2 linked regions of the Thermoclostridium stercorarium subsp. stercorarium DSM 8532 genome follow. Each later gene encodes a partner of the first gene's protein in a complex. Links are inferred from orthologs where the notes say so. Each region holds a gene or a part of one and is shown on either strand. Other genes may lie near its edges.

Region 1 (9,083 bases):
AGGCACCCGGGATTTAAGCTCACCGTTCCGATGATCTACCGGATGATGTATGCGGTTTTGTACGGGGATTTGCTTATGACACTCAGAAACCAGTGCAGGCCTTATGAAATTAACAAGGGTGAAAGCGACGCGCTTGCCGAAAAATGGGCAGAAAGGCTTTCGGATGAGTTGGGCAGAAACAGCAGAATCAGCTATAAGAGGATAAAGAAAAACTATGCGGAGATAGTCAGGGATTTTTCAAAAATACCGCGCAGAAACGAGAAAAAAATAAGGATTGGCATAGTTGGGGAAATTTATGTAAAGTTTTCGCCGATCGGGAATAACAATCTTGAGGATTTTTTGATATCCGAGGGAGCCGAACCCGTTCTGCCGGGGCTTTTAGATTTTTGCCTGTACTGCGTTTATAATGGTGTTGTTGATGCCAAACTTTACGGTACCAAACGGGCAAAAGCGTTTTTCTGCAAAATACTGTATAAGTATTTGGTGGGAAAACAGCGGGATGTCATACGCAGTATTACCGAAAACAGCGATTTCAGGCCGATGGGGTGTTTTGACAGGACACGGACATTGCCCGAAGGTGTTATAGGGCTTGGAACGAAAATGGGCGAGGGCTGGCTTCTTACGGCTGAAATGTTTGAGCTTGCCGAACAGGGTGTGGACGGTATAATCTGTACCCAGCCGTTTGGATGCCTGCCGAACCACATTGCGGGAAAGGGGATGATGAAGCCTTTCCAGATGAGGCATCCCGATGTAAATATCGTAGCGATAGATTATGATTCGGGTGCTTCGAGAATAAACCAGGAAAACAGAATAAAACTGATGCTTACCGAAGCAAAAAGCAGGGCGGGTTGAATTTGGCTGTAAGCTGATTAAAATAGAGGTAATGGATATTGCTTTTCAGGCCTGCTTGTCAGGCTGAACGGGAGGTGTTTTTTATGAACATGGTTGAAGAAGCCGTAAAACTTATCAGAGAGTCTGAAAGCATTGTGGTTCTTACCGGTGCAGGCGCCTCCACCGAAAGCGGCATTCCTGATTTCAGATCAAACGTGGGGCCGCCGAAAAAGAAAAAATATGATTATCCTGTGGAAGTACTGCTGAGTCACACGTTTTTTATAAACAATACCGAAATTTTCTACGACTATTATATGAATAACATGGTTTACAGGGACGCAAAGCCAAATGACTGCCATAAAGCGCTTGCCGAAATGGAGAAGTATTGCAACGTCCTCGCGGTTATAACCCAGAATATCGACGGATTGCATCAGGACGCTGGCTCTTCGGATGTAATTGAACTGCATGGCTCAACACGCAGGAATTACTGCATGAAATGCGGCAAGGCGTTTTCTCTGGACGAACTGTTCGCAATGAGCCGGCCCGTGCCCAAATGTGACGAATGCGGCGGTATCATAAAGCCCGACGTGGTACTGTACGAGGAACCTTTAAATGAAAAGGACCTGACAAGGGCAATGAAGTTAACGGTGAAGGCAGATGCAATGCTTGTAATAGGTACAAGTCTTGTTGTTTATCCCGCGGCGGGTTTGCTGAACTATTACCGTGGCGATAAATTGATTATCATAAACATGGATCCGACTCCTTTCGATTACAGGGCAAGGCTTGTGATTCACGACAGTGCCGGGAAGGTTATGAGACAGATTGTTGACGGGCTGAAACCGTAAACGGTAACCGGAAAATTCAGTTAAAGGCTGCTTTGGGAGTAAAGTATGAATAGGGGGCGTTTTGCCTGAAAATATGGAAAAGCAGGGGCAATAACGCAGAAACGGTGCAGGAAGCATATTTGGAAAAAAGAATTATGCGGTTGGAATTGGGAGGATTGTATGTTTGAAATAAAGGAAATCAATGCCGGAAATAAAAATGAATTATACAGGCAAATAAATAATTATCTCACCGCTTTAATAAGCGATGACCGCGACTGGCTGGCAGGGTTGGCAAACGCCAGTGCTCTGCTGTATCAGACTCTTCCCGATATTAACTGGGCGGGTTTTTATTTATGGAAGGGGAATGAACTGGTTTTGGGCCCTTTTCAGGGAAAACCGGCATGCATAAGGATTGGCCCGGGAAGAGGTGTGTGCGGCACCGCGGCGGAAACAAGGAAAGTACAGATTGTCGATGACGTGGAGAAGTTTCCCGGACATATTGCCTGCGATATTGCATCCAGGTCTGAAATCGTTGTACCGATAATTAAAAATCAAAGGCTTATAGGCGTTCTGGATATAGACAGCCCGGTAAAAGCCCGTTTTGATGACGAGGACGCCGTGGGGCTGTCGGAATTCGTCAGTATTTTGAACCGGTATTTGAACTGGCCCGAAAATTTTATATAAAATCAGGATTGTTTTTTGATGCTCTGATATGCAGCAGTTTTACAATGCCCCAGACTGCAAGTGCGTAAATGGCCATTGCGACTATCGTGGCAGGATCAAATACCGATCTTGCCGCGAGTCCGGGAGCCGACACAGGATTGAAGATGCCGGTAAAAGGTGCTATGAAAATCCCGGTTATCGCATATAAAAACGAGGTAAATCCACTTCTTGGGTTGGCTCCGAGAAGCATAAAGACAAACCTGAGTCCGAGAATGGTTTCCAGAACTCCAAGAATGTAATAGATAATTCTTTTTGTCCTTATATACCACAATGGTTTATGCCCCCGTTCGGTAACAACATCCTGTGAATTCTGTCTTGTTAAGTGAATTACATTATCTTTTCTTTCATTGACCGATTCTTTTGCCCGTTCCATATTACCTTACTCCCGTTATTATAATTTAAGCTGTAGTTTAGTATTGACAGCAGGAAATTTTTTTATACGTTTGACATTGCAAGGGAGCTGTTTTCGTGTAAGAGGCCGGTTGTACGTACCGTAAAGCGGTAATTTAATTAATGAGGGGTTAAAAAGATGCAAGTCACATAAAAAGAAATTGCATATTTTTGATTGTTAAGCATATAACGGAAAAAAGGAAATATAATGAATACTAATATATAGACATAATTCTGCATAAATACCCCGAAACAATTATTTATGCGTCAAAAATTATATTTTTACGTAAAATGAAATTTATTAAACAATGAATTTCATAAAACTATTGACATCGAATGTTTAAGTGTTTACAATAATCAATAATATAAACCGGTTAAGAAATATATTGAATATATATGGGATGACATGGGGGAGGATTGGGGATGAATAACATTTCGATGACAAACGAAGAACTGGATCAATATTATGAACGTTCAGCTCAGATAATTGGCAGGGAAAGTTATTACAGTCCTGATTTATATACAAAATACAATGTTAAGCGCGGGCTCAGAAACGAGGACGGAACTGGTGTAGTGGTGGGGCTCACCGAAATTGGTGATGTTCAGGCTTATACCGTTGAAGACGGAAAAATAATACCTCAGGAAGGGCGTCTTATATACCGTGGTATTGACGTATATGATCTTGTGGAAGCCTGTATGAAGGAGGACAGGCTTGGTTTTGAAGAATGCGCCTATCTCCTTCTGTTTGGTGAGTTGCCAAATCAGCAGGAACTGGATGAGTTTAAGAGGGTGCTGGCCTGTCACAGGTGCCTGCCTGACGGTTTTGTCCGCGACATTATAATGAAAGCGCCAAGTGCAAATATCATGAACAAGATGGCAAGCACAATCCTTGTTGCCTATTCCTATGATCCTAATCCGGAGGATACAAGTGTAAAGAATCTTTTTAGGCAGAGCATGGAGATAATTGCGAGAATGCCGCTAATAGCCGCATATGCGTACCAGGCCAAGTCACATTACCATAACGGTAACAGTCTTTTCATACATATGCCCGATCCCGGACTGTCAACGGCCGAGAACATTCTGCGTCTGATAAGGCCAGACTGTTCATATACAAAGCTTGAAGCTTCAACCCTGGATATCGCATTAATACTGCATGCAGAGCACGGAGGAGGAAACAACTCCACATTTACCAGCCATGTTGTTGCCTCCACCGGTACCGACATTTATTCCTGCATAGCGGCTGCGTTAGGATCGCTTAAAGGGCCGAAACACGGCGGTGCCAATCTGAAAGTAATTGAAATGATGAATGAGATAAAACGGGAAGTTAAAAACTGGGACAATGACTCCGAGATTTGCGACTATCTTGCCAAAATTCTGAAAAAAGGCGCTTATGATCAAAGCGGGTTAATTTACGGTATCGGTCATGCTGTTTATACCCTGTCGGATCCGAGGTGCGTGCTTTTGAAGAAAAAGGCCAAAGAGCTGGCGGAGGCAACCGGAAGGGTGGATGAATATAAACTTTATGAAAAGGTTGAACATCTTGCTCCGATAGTATTCAACGAGGTAAAGAAAACAAACAAGAGAATGTGTGCCAATGTGGATTTTTATTCTGGTTTTGTATACGACATGCTCAATATACCTACCGATCTGTTCACTCCCATTTTCGCGGTGGCAAGGGTGGTAGGGCTGTGCGCTCATATAATCGAGGAAAGGATAAACGGCGGTAAAATTATCCGTCCGGCATACAAGTATGTGAGGGAAATGTCTGAGTATGTTCCGTTACATATGAGAAAATAAATAATTTGTTACCGGAGGGAAATATATAAAATCTGAAAAACGCTGAATTAGAAAAGCAGGTAAAATCCTGCTTTTTCTATTTATTCAAATGGCAATGCCCAAAAAGGTTATGTTGCTTTGAAATTAATTTATGGTAAAATAAGTTTGTTATACGTAAAAGGCGTTATTCCTGATAACAACAGGTATTTTCGGTATTATACTTGTCTTGGTAAAAACTTAGAAAAATTTTTCGGGGTGGACGGATTGTACTTAAAAAGCATTGAATTACAGGGATTTAAGTCCTTTGCCGATAAAATAGTTTTGCATTTCAATAGGGGTATAACTGCGGTAGTGGGGCCAAACGGCAGCGGAAAGAGCAATATTTCCGATGCAGTGCGCTGGGTTCTTGGAGAACAGAGTGTCAAATCCCTTCGCGGAAGCAAAATGGAAGACGTTATTTTTGCAGGCACCCAGCACCGCAAGCCTGTTGGCTTTGCGCAGGTTTCCCTGCTGATTGACAATTCGGACAAAACGCTGCCGATTGAGTTCTCTGAGGTGACAATAACGCGGCGTGTGTACCGTTCGGGAGAAAGTGAGTATTTCATTAATAAAACTCCATGCCGGCTTAAGGATATAAATGAACTTTTCATGAACACCGGAGTGGGCAAGGACGGTTATTCCATTATCGGTCAGGGCAGGATTGACGAGATCTTGAGCACAAGGCCCGAAGACAGGCGTGCAATTTTCGAAGAGGCAGCCGGTATAATGAAATACAAAATGAGAAAGAATGAAGCCGAAAGGAAGCTGGAAAGCACAAGACAGAACCTGCTCAGAATAGACGACATAATCCACGAGCTTGAGTCGCAGCTCGGACCTTTGCAGGAACAGGCCGAAAAGGCAAGGAAATACCTGAGCCTGAGCAATGAACTTAAATCACTGGAGGTGGCGCTTTATCTGGACAATATAGAAAAGAGCAGGGAGAAGATTGAAGAAATAGATGAGCAGTTTAAAAAAGTTGAACAGGAAATCAGGGAAGAAAAAAGCATTCTGGAAGAGAAAATAGAAGAAAACCGTGGTAAAACCGAAAAACTGGACAAGCTTAAAAAAACTCTTGAGACACTGCGGGCTGAACTTATTGAGGCCGATAAGTGCATAAGTGAGCTTGAAAGCCGGATAAAGCTGGACGAGGAAAAAATAAACCACATGGAATCGAATAATGCAGCGTCCGACCAGGATATAGATGAACTGAGAAATAGGCTGAAAACACTGGAAACCGACATTGAGAAAAGAAACGCAAGGCTTATGGCTCTTGACAAAGACAGGGAAAAATACACAGGTTTGCTTTACGAAGCAGAAGAGAAGCTTGCCGCGATTCTTTCACAGCTTGACGAAAGTGAAAAGCGTATTGAATTTATGAAACAGGAAGTTATGGACAAGCTTGATATTTTGTCGGAGTGCAGAACAAAATATAACAGCCTTAAAAATGAAAAGGAATCTTTCCATACAAGACAGAAGAAACTGGAGGCCGAAATAAACAGGACGGCTCTGGAGCTGGACAGCGAAAGAATAAAACTTGAGCAGGTCCAGAACGATTTATTGAAGTATAAACACTGCCTTGAGAACAAAAAGGAAGAAATAAACGGCAAGGAAAAACAGCTGCATGAGCTGAAAAATGCCCTGGACGCTCTCCGTAAAGAGCAGAACGGATGTATTTCGGAGCTGCAGGCCGTAAAATCCCGCAGCAGAATTCTGAAGGATATGGAAAACAGCCTTGAAGGTTACAGTCACAGTGTAAAGGCCGTCCTTAAGGCATGCCGTGAAAAAGAAGGATTTGGGGAAGGAATTTACGGGGCTTTGGCGCAGCTTATCACCGTTCGTGATAATTTTGAAACGGCGATTGAAGTATCGCTTGGCCCGGCACTGCAGAATATAGTAACAAGGGATGAATATACCGCTAAAAATGCAATTGAGTATCTTAAACAAAATAACCTCGGCCGTGCCACCTTTTTGCCTGTTACAGCGATAAAGCCAAGGCCGATGGATCCTGATACCGTGAAGAAGCTTCAGAACGAAAAAGGCTATCTCGGCCTTGCGTCGGAAATGGTGGAATGTGCTCCTAATTTCAGGGATATTATAACCAATCTTTTGGGAAGAACGGTTGTGGTAGACAATATTGACAACGGAATAGAATTATCGCGAAAATATCAGTACGGTTTCAGGGTGGTTACAACCGAGGGCGAAGTGTTAAACCCGGGCGGTTCGATGACCGGCGGAAGCCAGCCTTCGAAGACTTCAAGCCTTCTTTCACGGAATCGGATTATAAAGGAACTGGACGAAAGAATTCAGGTTTTAAGCGCAAAGCTTCAGGAAATTGAAGAAGCATGCCGTAATAAAGTCAGTGACATTAACAGGGTTGAAAACGAGCTCCGGCTTCTTCAAAAGGAACGTCAGGATTTGGAACTTACTGTTTTGCGGGAAGAACAGAGAATTCTTTCAGTCAAAAATTCGATTGAAGAGTTAAAATCCAAACAGGACATGCTGTCGGCGGAGAAAAAGGAGCTTTTGAAAAACATTGAAACCATAGACGGGGAAATATTACTGGAAAGGAAAAGGATTGACGAAATTGAGCAGGATATAGAAAACCTTAAAGCCACGATTGAGGAAAGGCAGGAAAAAAGGAAAAAAGAACAGGCCGAAAGGGATGCTGTCCATGCAGACATAAATAATTACAAGGTTTCGGTTAATTCCATCCTGGAGAGCATGGATCAGATCCGGGAATCAATCAGGAACCTTAACGAGGAAAAGAAGCAGATTGAGGCAAATATTGAAAAGAGGATTCAGGATCAGGCTAAAAACAGGGAACGAATTGAGAATCTAAAATCCGAAATTGCAGGTTTGAGGGAGGAAATCAGGGCAAGGAATGAAATTAAGACAGGGAAACTGATGAAAGTTGAAAGCATTTCGGAGGAGGTTGCCGCACTGGAAGAAGAGGTTTCGGGCATGGTCGAAGTGGTTTCAGTGCATAACAGTAATATACAAATACTGCAGGAACAGTACAATAAGCTGGAAATAAGGAAAACAAGACTTGAAGCCGAGCTTGAGGCTTTACAGAACCGGCTGTGGGATGAATACGAATTAACCTATGGGACTGCACAGGAATATAAAATGGAGATTACGAACATAAGGCAGCTTCAATCAAGAATTAACGAACTGAAGGCCGAAATTCGTGAGATGGGTCCTGTTAATGTTTCTGCAATAGAAGATTATGGCAAAACAAAGGAAAGATATAATTTTATGGTAAAACAGAAGGAAGATTTGGTAAAATCAGAGGAAAAACTGAACCGCATAATCAGAGAGATGCTGTCGGTGATGAAGAAGCAGTTTATGGAGGAGTTTGAACGCATAAACAAAAATTTTAACGATGTATTTCGAGAACTGTTCGACGGCGGCAGAGCGGAAGTGGTGCTCGAGGATCCGGATAATGTGCTGGAATGCGGTATAGAAATAATAGCCCAGCCTCCGGGCAAAAAACTGCAGAACATGATGCTTCTGTCGGGTGGAGAAAGGGCGATGACAGCAATAGCCCTGCTGTTCGCGATCCTGAAGCTTCGTCCCGCGCCGTTCTGCATTCTTGACGAAATAGAAGCATCCCTTGACGATGCGAATGTTTATAAATTTGCTGATTATATTAAAAAGCTGGCCGGTACAACCCAGTTTATAGTGATCACCCACCGAAAGGGTACTATGGAAGCGTCGGATGCACTGTATGGAATTACTATGCAGGAACATGGCGTATCATCGGTTGTTTCATTAAAGCTCAGTGATGTTGACAAAGCGGTGTGAATAATAATTTATTTCAAATAAACGTGAATTTAGGATATTATATTAAAATAAATGAAAAAGGAGCTATGAAGGATGTCTTTTTTTGAGAAACTGAAAAACGGTCTGAAAAAAACAAGGGAAAGCATTACACAAAGAATTGATCAGTTGCTTGTTTCAATGGGCAAAATAGATGAGGAGCTATTTGAAGAGCTGGAGGAAATACTTATTACCTCCGACGTGGGCGTTGAAACAACGCTTAAAATAATTGATGATTTGAAACTAAGGGTAAAAAGCGAGAAAGTAACCGATCCCAGGCAGGTAAAAAATCTGTTAAAGGAAGAAATAACCAGTATTTTAAGTTCGGGTGACACCGGGCTGCACCTTAACACAAAGCCTTCGGTAATTGTGGTGGTTGGTGTCAATGGCGTGGGCAAAACCACATCAATAGGCAAGATGTGCCATATGCTGAAAATGCAGGGGAAAAAGGTTCTCGTAGCAGCAGGTGATACTTTCAGGGCGGCGGCGATAGATCAGCTTGAAATATGGGCTAAAAGGGCAGGGGTGGATATAATAAAGCATGCCGAGGGTTCTGATCCGTCAGCGGTTATTTTTGACGCAATTCAGGCGGCAAAGGCACGGGGATATGATGTGGTGATCTGTGACACCGCGGGGCGTCTGCATACCAAAAAGAACCTGATGGAAGAGCTCAAGAAGGTT
Region 2 (7,701 bases), 660 kb from region 1 along the record:
AGTATGTTTTCTCAGGCTTTGTATACTGTACCGACGCGTCAACGACATTTTCAAATTTTTTCAGTTTATATACAAGGTTGTTTTCCTCAAACTGTTTCCAGAGTTTTTCCTTGTCTTCCTCTGTAACGGTAAGAGACAGTTTTGACCAGCTCTTGTCGAAAATAACATCAGGACTTAAAAGCCCTGCCTCACTCGCCAGGTCAAACTCAATGTCCTGTTTTTTCCGGCTGTCGACATATATCTGATTCTCGCCTTTTTTGTACTTTATCCCATGGGAATCAAGATATTGCACAATTGCTTTCAAATCATACTCATTTCCGCTTTCAAGAAGCGGCACATACTCCGTCCTCAAAACAAAAAACAGCGTTACCACTACTGCTGCTGTTATAATTCCCGCCGTTATGAATATACGAGTTTTCTGACTTTTATCCAAATCATTCCAGTAGTCTTTGATTTTGTTCCACAGACTGACTAACCCTTCCGGCATGCTTTCTTCCCTCCACAGCGGCCTTTTCTTTTGTTGATATATAATCTAACAAAACCATAATCAGACCTGCATCCTCATAATTTCGTTATAAGCGTCAATTACCTTGTTTCGTATTTCTATCATTAACTGCAATGCGATGGATGCCTTTTCGGCCGCAATTAACACAGAGTGAATATTATCGGTTTTCCCCGAAATAAAATCCGAGGTAATGGCATCAGCCTCCTTTTCCAGTTCACTTACTCTGTAAATTTCATTCATCAACATATCCCGAAAACTTATACTCTCTTTCTCTGCCACTTTATTCAAAGCGTTATTTACAGACATGTTGTCCATAACGGACGATACTGCTGAAACGTTCATTTCTTACCTCTCCTTATTCGTTTTTAACCGCCTGTTATCATTTACCTATTTCAAGTGCTTTCAGTGCCATGGATTTGGTTGTGTTTATCGAAGTGATATTTGCCTCATAGGCTCTTGAAGCGGATATTAAGTTTACCATTTCGGTAACGACATCCACATTGGGCATCTGAACCATCCCGTTTTCATCCGCATCAGGATGACCGGGATCATAAACACTTTTAAATGGAGACTGATCTTCCACAATCGCAGCCACACGTACACCACCGGCACTGCTTCCTGACAGTTTACTGCCGGCCTCCGACAGATATGTAGAAAACGGCATGTTCCCGTTCATGGCTTCAAAAATGACGGTTTTTCTTCTGTATGGAGTTGCGTCCTCGGTCCGTGTGGTATTGGCATTGGCTATATTTTCTGAAATAATATCCATTCTCAACCTCTGCGCCGTCAACGCAGAAGCACTTGCATGCAGCGCACTGAAGTAACCCATTTTACATTATCCTCCTTTTATAATTGTGCGTATCTTGTTGAACTGACTGCTGATTCGATTAATAAGGGTATAGTACCTTATCGTGTTCTCAGCCATAATAGCCATTTCTCTTTCAATATCCACATTATTACCGTCAAGGCGGTAACTGTAATTGATGTTATCATAAACCACCCTGATACCGTCATTGTTTGAAAGTTTTGAGTTAAAATTTGAAATGCTGCCATGTTTTAACTCAGAATTGAGATAATTTTCAAACTGCACGTCTTTTCTTTTATATCCGGGTGTGTCAACATTAGCAATATTCTCCGAGATGATCTCATTGCGCTTCCACGCGACATCCAATGCTTTCTCTATGCGAGTGTCTGCAAAAAGCAATTTAGTTACCAAGCAGCTCACCCCTTAATACCTTCTCTTCCGTTAAAAAGACGTGTACATATAAATTTTCTATCAGATATATTATCATACTAAATATCGGAATACAACAAAATGATATAAAGTGACAATCGAATTTTGTTTTATTTTTAATAATTTTGAGGAATATTTTATATACAAAATTAATATTGAAATTTTTTGTGAAACTTTTTTAAATGTAAGCCAAATGCACCATAACTTACTACTCATATTAAACTTACTTTAAGCCATAATAGGTAGTGAGGAGGTGAAAAAGAAGATGGCAAGAAACAATTCAAGAAGCAGAACAGCTTTTGAAAACATGAAATACGAAATTGCAAGCCAGTTAGGTATCAACCTCAAACAGGGTTACAACGGTGACCTGACTTCAAGAGAAGCAGGAACAATAGGTGGTAATATAGTTAAGAAAGTTTTTGAGAGCTACACCGGAAACCAGTATCCTCAGTATGACGTTAACAACAAGCAGCAATAAAGAATAACATTCTTTGCAGCAACAATATACGTCCCTGTCACCGACCGATAATTCCCGCTATGAGGCCATAATGCAGACTTGCACCGACCAAGCCCATAGCCGACATAAAGCAGCAGGAACTTAAAAAGGTTCCTGCTGCTTTTTTTCTTCTTTCTTGTTTTTGTTTTTTTCTTCCTCTTCTTTTTTGTTCATAATAACGGGCACAATTTTATCCAGCATGCTTGATATGAAATCCATAAAACGATCTATTGTTGTATTATGTTCAACAGGTAAAAGCTTAATCGTATTATTTTTACCCACCACAAGAAAAGCAACAGGGTGTATTTTTACTCCTGCGCCGCTGCCTCCTGCAAAAGGGAAGCCGTTATTATCGGAATCGGACTTGGAATCGTTCTGTCCCTGATAGTCTCCGCCGCCTGCTGCAAATCCGAACGTCACACGGGAAACCGGAATGATGACTGTATCGTCTGCAGTCTGTACGGCATCCCCTACAATAGTATTGACATCCACCATATCACGGATGCTTTCCATGGCGGTTTTCATTAATTCATCTATTGGATGCGTTCCCATTTTTTCACCTCCCTGAATGTTTAACTCACTGTTTATCCTTTACAATATTGGTTTAAACTATTCAGTTTTATTGTTAATTTTTGATTCCAGCCAGTATCGTGCCAACAGAAGCAATGCTTTAAATATGACCACACGGAAAATTATCTGAAATATGAATTCAGTTTTATCATTCTGAAAATCAGGATAAAAAGCATAATTCTGATGTTCGAAAGTGAAATGTTCCGAAAGAAAAAGGACGGCAAACTGCCACAGAATAATGAAACCCCCATAAAGAATTGCGTTCGCAGCCGCATCATCAACAGAAAACGTACCCGTAAGAGAAAATTTTTCTATATGGACCGCCTTGCCGTTTTTTTTCCTCATTGCCGTACGAATAATCCCCAGAATCCTTCCACGTTTTTTTTCGCCGCCTTTCGTCTTTTTTCTTTTTTTTTCTGAATTGCTTTTTATTTCAAGAATTTTTATATATTTAAACACAATTCCTTTGACGGTATAGCTTATTCCTTCACTTCCGGCCGTAAATTCTATGGATATTCTTAAACTCATAAAAAGCGCAACAATTATAAGCGCAATAATGCAAAAAACAACCGGGAGGTACATTTTTCCCACCTCCCGGTTATTTTATCCGTTCAATACACTTTATATACCCAAAATTTCCTTAATCTAACGCTTTATCCATATTAATCCCGATTCCTAATCCCTGTCGCAATACAGATTTGTACCGCCGGTTGTGAGCTTTGCCGCCCAGATACACGCTCTAAGCCCGTTCCCGGGAATGTCGCATTCATATCTGGATGCGTAAGCTTATAACCCGCTAATCCACGGGCACGTCATTCATTACAACCTGAATTTCATTCATGCTTAACTTGGGAAGGTCATTAAGGGAGCTGAAACCGAACACCCGGAGGAACTCCTCCGTGGTACCGTACAGTTTCGGCCTTCCCGGCCCTTCCTGCCTTCCTATTTCGCATATTAAATTCTTTTCTAAAAGGGTTGCAATCACATTGTCGGAATTCACCCCGCGTACCTGTTCCACATAAGCTTTCGTTACCGGCTGGTGATAGGCAATTATTGCAAGTACTTCATAGGCCGCTTGAGACAGTCCCTGTTTTTTCCTTCCGGTGCCCAAATACGCTATGTATTCTTCATATTCCGGTTTTGTGCACAACTGATAATTCGAGCCCAGCTGCCTTAGCATGATTCCCCTGTTTGAGTTTTTATACTTTAATTCCATGCCGGACAGTATGCCCGCAGTGGTTTTTTTATCCTGACCTATAATTTCAGACAGCTTTTCCAGCGGGACCGAATCACCCGCAGCAAACAATACAGCTTCCAGTACGGCTTCAATTTCCCTTAAATCATCCATACCGCTGTTTATCCCTTCCTTTGTACTTTAGGCTCTATATAAATCTCACCAAACTCTTCCTTCTGATAAATGGTGGCCCTGCCCATTTTCGCAACTTCCAAAGTGGCAAGAAAACCTGTCGCCACTTCAATACGGGACATATGCTTTAAATTATATAACTGGGAAAAACAAAGTTTAACACCCCGTTTCAATCTTGCCAGCAATTCCTTTATCTTGAGTCTCAGCGAGACCTGTTCCCGCCTTAAAATTCTTTCCATTTTATGTGTAACGTCGTTCTGCCTTTCATAATAATTCTGCATGCATTTCAGATAACATTCCTTCAGCATCAGCGGCGATACATCCAGTATTTCTTCAAAAACTGATTCCGGAAGGGCTTCGGGGAGTTTATAATAAACCCTGCTCCAGATTTGTTCCCTTTCTTTCAGTATCTCTGCAAACTCTTTTATTCTTTTGTATTCCACAAGTTTAACAACCAGCTCCTCCCGTGGATCTTCTTCCTCCTGCTCTTCCTCCTTCCTGGACGGCAGCAGGAGTTTTGACTTTATATGCAGAAGTGTTGCCGCCATTACAAGAAATTCACTGGCTATTTCAAGATCCATCTGCTGCATCGCAAAAAGATATTCCATATACTGGTCGGTTATTTCCACTATTGGAATATCATAAATATTAATCTGGTTTTTCTCTATAAGGTAAAAAAGCAGATCCAGAGGCCCTTCAAAATTCTTCAGTTTAATAGTGCATACGTCGGCGGGCGAAGCTGTATGCTCAAATCCCATAAACACCCCTCACAGAAAAAGTCCGATAATAAGATCCACACACCAGATCATGCTTTTGGCAATTGGCTGGGTGAAAAAAGAAATAACCGTGCTTAACGCCGAAGGAAAGGCCAGAACTATGACAAGAAAAATCATTCCTACATACCTTTCATACTGCATATACCGGAAGTACTTATCATAAGGCAGAACACCGTAAAGAATTTTTGACCCGTCCAAAGGCGGTACAGGCAGCAGGTTAAATATAGCCAGGTTAATATTAACGGTAAAAAACAATAACAAAAAGCTCATGAAATACGTCGCAAAGGCATCTCCCGCAATTATGCTGCTGTAGCTTATAACATAAGTTATCTTGTACAGAAAAACCCCTATAAACGCCATCGCCAGGTTGGAAAGCGGCCCGGCGAAACTAACCAGCATTGTTCCCCTTTTTCTGTCCCTAAAATAAGCGGGGTTTATCGGTACGGGTTTTGCCCAGCCAATCCTTGCAACAATCATCATTATCGTACCTATGGGATCGAGATGCCTGAAGGGATTTAAACTAAGCCTCCCTTCGTTTTTTGCAGTCGGATCCCCCAGACGATACGCCGTATAACCATGAGCAAACTCATGCACTGTTAATGAAATAAGCAAAACTGGCACCATCAACAGGTAATCTGACAAATTTCCCCTAAACATTCCCTACTCCTTCATTAAAAATGAAAAATGTCTGTAATGAATTTAACCACCGGCTCAATAAAAACCAAAATACCTGCCACAAACGCGGTAACCGCCGATATCAGAACGGCACCTGCCAGAAGGTCCTTAACTTTTTTAGCCTCGGCCGAATATTCCTTTGTTATCATGTCCACCAAAACTTCGCCGGCGGTGTTCACAAGCTCGCATACAAGCACGAAACCTATCGCAAAAATTAATGCAAGCCATTTTTCCAGCGGAAGCCTGAAAAAAAATCCGAAAATACATACCAGCAAAGTTGCGAAACAGTGAATTTTAAAATTTCTTTCACTGACAAATGCCTCTTTTATCCCCTGACCGGCGTACTTGAAACTATCCCTCAACGTTCTGCTTTTCATACCTTTCCCCGATTTTTCATCTTGGCAGGCCGATTGACTCCAGAATTTCTTCCTGCCGTTTTTTCATTTTTTCTTCCCTTTCAGGTATATTATGATCATAGCCCAGCAGATGTAAAACACCGTGAACAGTCAAAAACGCCAGCTCCCTTTCAACCGAATGTCCGTAGTTTTCAGCCTGTTCAATAGCTCTCGGAACCGATATTACAATGTCGCCGAGAAAAAGCTTCCCGTCATCCATGTCTATTTCGGTAGGTTCGGTAATAAATGAGCCGTCCTCCATATCAAGCATCGGAAATGAAAGAACATCGGTCACACTGTCTTTTTTCCTGTATTCGGCGTTTATTCTTCTAATCTCGTCATTTTCAACAAGAAGGACCGAAACAAGAACGGGAAATTCCACCTTCTCAGCCGCCAGTACCGCTTCCGCCGCTGTCGTAACAAGTGCCCTGATATGCTTAATCGGAAGGTATCTCTTCTTCAGTTTGTTTTGGATTACCACTTTCATTTTCCTTCTCCTTTTTATCATCCATAATTTTACTGATTTCGTCCAGTTCGTTCAATGTGGTTTTCTTCTCAAGTTCCGGATATTCTGTTCTTTCATGGAAGAACCCGCTCAGTACCGTCATGAACGCATTCGCAATTTCATTCAAATCCTTCAGCGTCAAATCACAGTTATCCAACTGTCCGTCATCCAGTTTATCCTTAATAATTTTCCTGATCAAGCCCTCGATCTTGCCCTTTGTCTTATCGGGCAAGGACCGGACCGCAGCTTCCACCGAATCGGCCAGAAGCACAACAGCGGCCTCCCTTGACTGTGGTTTCGGGCCTTCATACCTGAAATTGCTTTCCTTTACCTCGGTCCCCTTTTCAGACTGCTTGGCCTTGTGGTAAAAATAGGCCACCAGTGTTGAACCGTGATGCTGTACTATTATATCACGTATTGCCTTCGGAAGTTTATATTTTATTGCAAGCTGCTCGCCGTCTTTTGTATGGGAAGTTATTACAAGTGTGCTTAAATTTGGCGTTATTCTGTCATGCGGGTTTTCCGACATCTGATTTTCCTTGAAAAAGTTCGGCCTTTTCAGTTTACCCACGTCATGGAAATACGCACCAACCCTTGCGAGTAACGCATTACCGCCTATTTGCCTTACGGCGGCTTCGGCCAGATTACCAACCATCAGACTGTGGTGATATGTTCCTGGCGCTTCCAATAACAGACGTTTCAGAAGCGGATGATTCGGATCGGCCAGTTCCAGAAGTTTCAGCGGAGTAATCATATTAAAGATTCCTTCAAAAAACGGTAATATTCCAATTGCAAGTATAACCGAAAGGATTCCGTTTATGAAGGAAATTCCGCCCTCATAAAGGATGGAGATCCATTCCTTTTTTTCCATCATTCCTATACAAGCCACCACCAGAATATTAACCGTACCCGTAACAAGCCCCGTCAGTGATATTTTTCTCCTCTGATTTGCATTTGCCGAAAGAAAGGCGGCTATCGTACCACTTATGGCAAACATAATCAGAAAAGTGAAGTTATCCCTGAACATCAGCGATACCGCCAGCGTGGTAATCAGATTAACCATGACGGCAATCTGTATGTTAAGGAAAACCACAGTCAAAACCGGTGCGATAAAGCCCAACGTGATATAAGACTGATATTCGGGAATAAACTCCTTTGACATGAAAGCCAGAAACACGG

What was found.
Region 2: the proteins of smc (region 1) and CST_RS02595 are in contact, whole or in part, in a crystal structure (PDB 3ZGX), measured with the Bacillus subtilis proteins. The link is inferred for Thermoclostridium stercorarium subsp. stercorarium DSM 8532 from one-to-one orthologs.

What each region holds. Positions count from the first base shown.
Region 1 is NC_020134.1:1,243,530-1,252,612, forward strand. The notes cover bases 4,429-8,587. They hold smc (chromosome segregation protein SMC), read left to right. Parts: upstream 4,429-4,808; coding sequence 4,809-8,387; downstream 8,388-8,587. Other genes in these bases: CST_RS05365 (citrate/2-methylcitrate synthase), read left to right, coding at 4,429-4,565; ftsY (signal recognition particle-docking protein FtsY), read left to right, coding at 8,460-8,587. Outside these bases: CST_RS13810 (2-hydroxyacyl-CoA dehydratase), read left to right, coding at 1-852; CST_RS05350 (NAD-dependent protein deacylase), read left to right, coding at 927-1,676; CST_RS05355 (GAF domain-containing protein), read left to right, coding at 1,836-2,339; CST_RS05360 (YggT family protein), read right to left, coding at 2,332-2,751; more of CST_RS05365, read left to right, coding at 3,192-4,428; more of ftsY, read left to right, coding at 8,588-9,083. UniProt on the Bacillus subtilis protein: Required for chromosome condensation and partitioning.
Region 2 is NC_020134.1:585,138-592,838, reverse strand. What follows is about bases 3,046-5,822. They hold CST_RS02595 (segregation and condensation protein A), read right to left. Parts: upstream 4,930-5,822; coding sequence 4,162-4,929; downstream 3,046-4,161. Other genes in these bases: CST_RS02585 (diacylglycerol kinase family protein), read right to left, coding at 5,619-5,822; CST_RS02590 (site-2 protease family protein), read right to left, coding at 4,939-5,604; scpB (SMC-Scp complex subunit ScpB), read right to left, coding at 3,602-4,153; CST_RS02605 (DUF2953 domain-containing protein), read right to left, coding at 3,046-3,387. Outside these bases: CST_RS02635 (flagellar M-ring protein FliF C-terminal domain-containing protein), read right to left, coding at 1-487; flagellar hook-basal body complex protein FliE, read right to left, coding at 548-847; flagellar basal body rod protein FlgC, read right to left, coding at 885-1,334; flagellar basal body rod protein FlgB, read right to left, coding at 1,341-1,730; CST_RS02615 (alpha/beta-type small acid-soluble spore protein), read left to right, coding at 2,005-2,217; ytfJ (GerW family sporulation protein), read right to left, coding at 2,338-2,787; more of CST_RS02605, read right to left, coding at 2,845-3,045; more of CST_RS02585, read right to left, coding at 5,823-5,999; rRNA maturation RNase YbeY, read right to left, coding at 6,016-6,504; CST_RS02575 (HD family phosphohydrolase), read right to left, coding at 6,455-7,701. UniProt on the Bacillus subtilis protein: Participates in chromosomal partition during cell division. May act via the formation of a condensin-like complex containing Smc and ScpB that pull DNA away from mid-cell into both cell halves.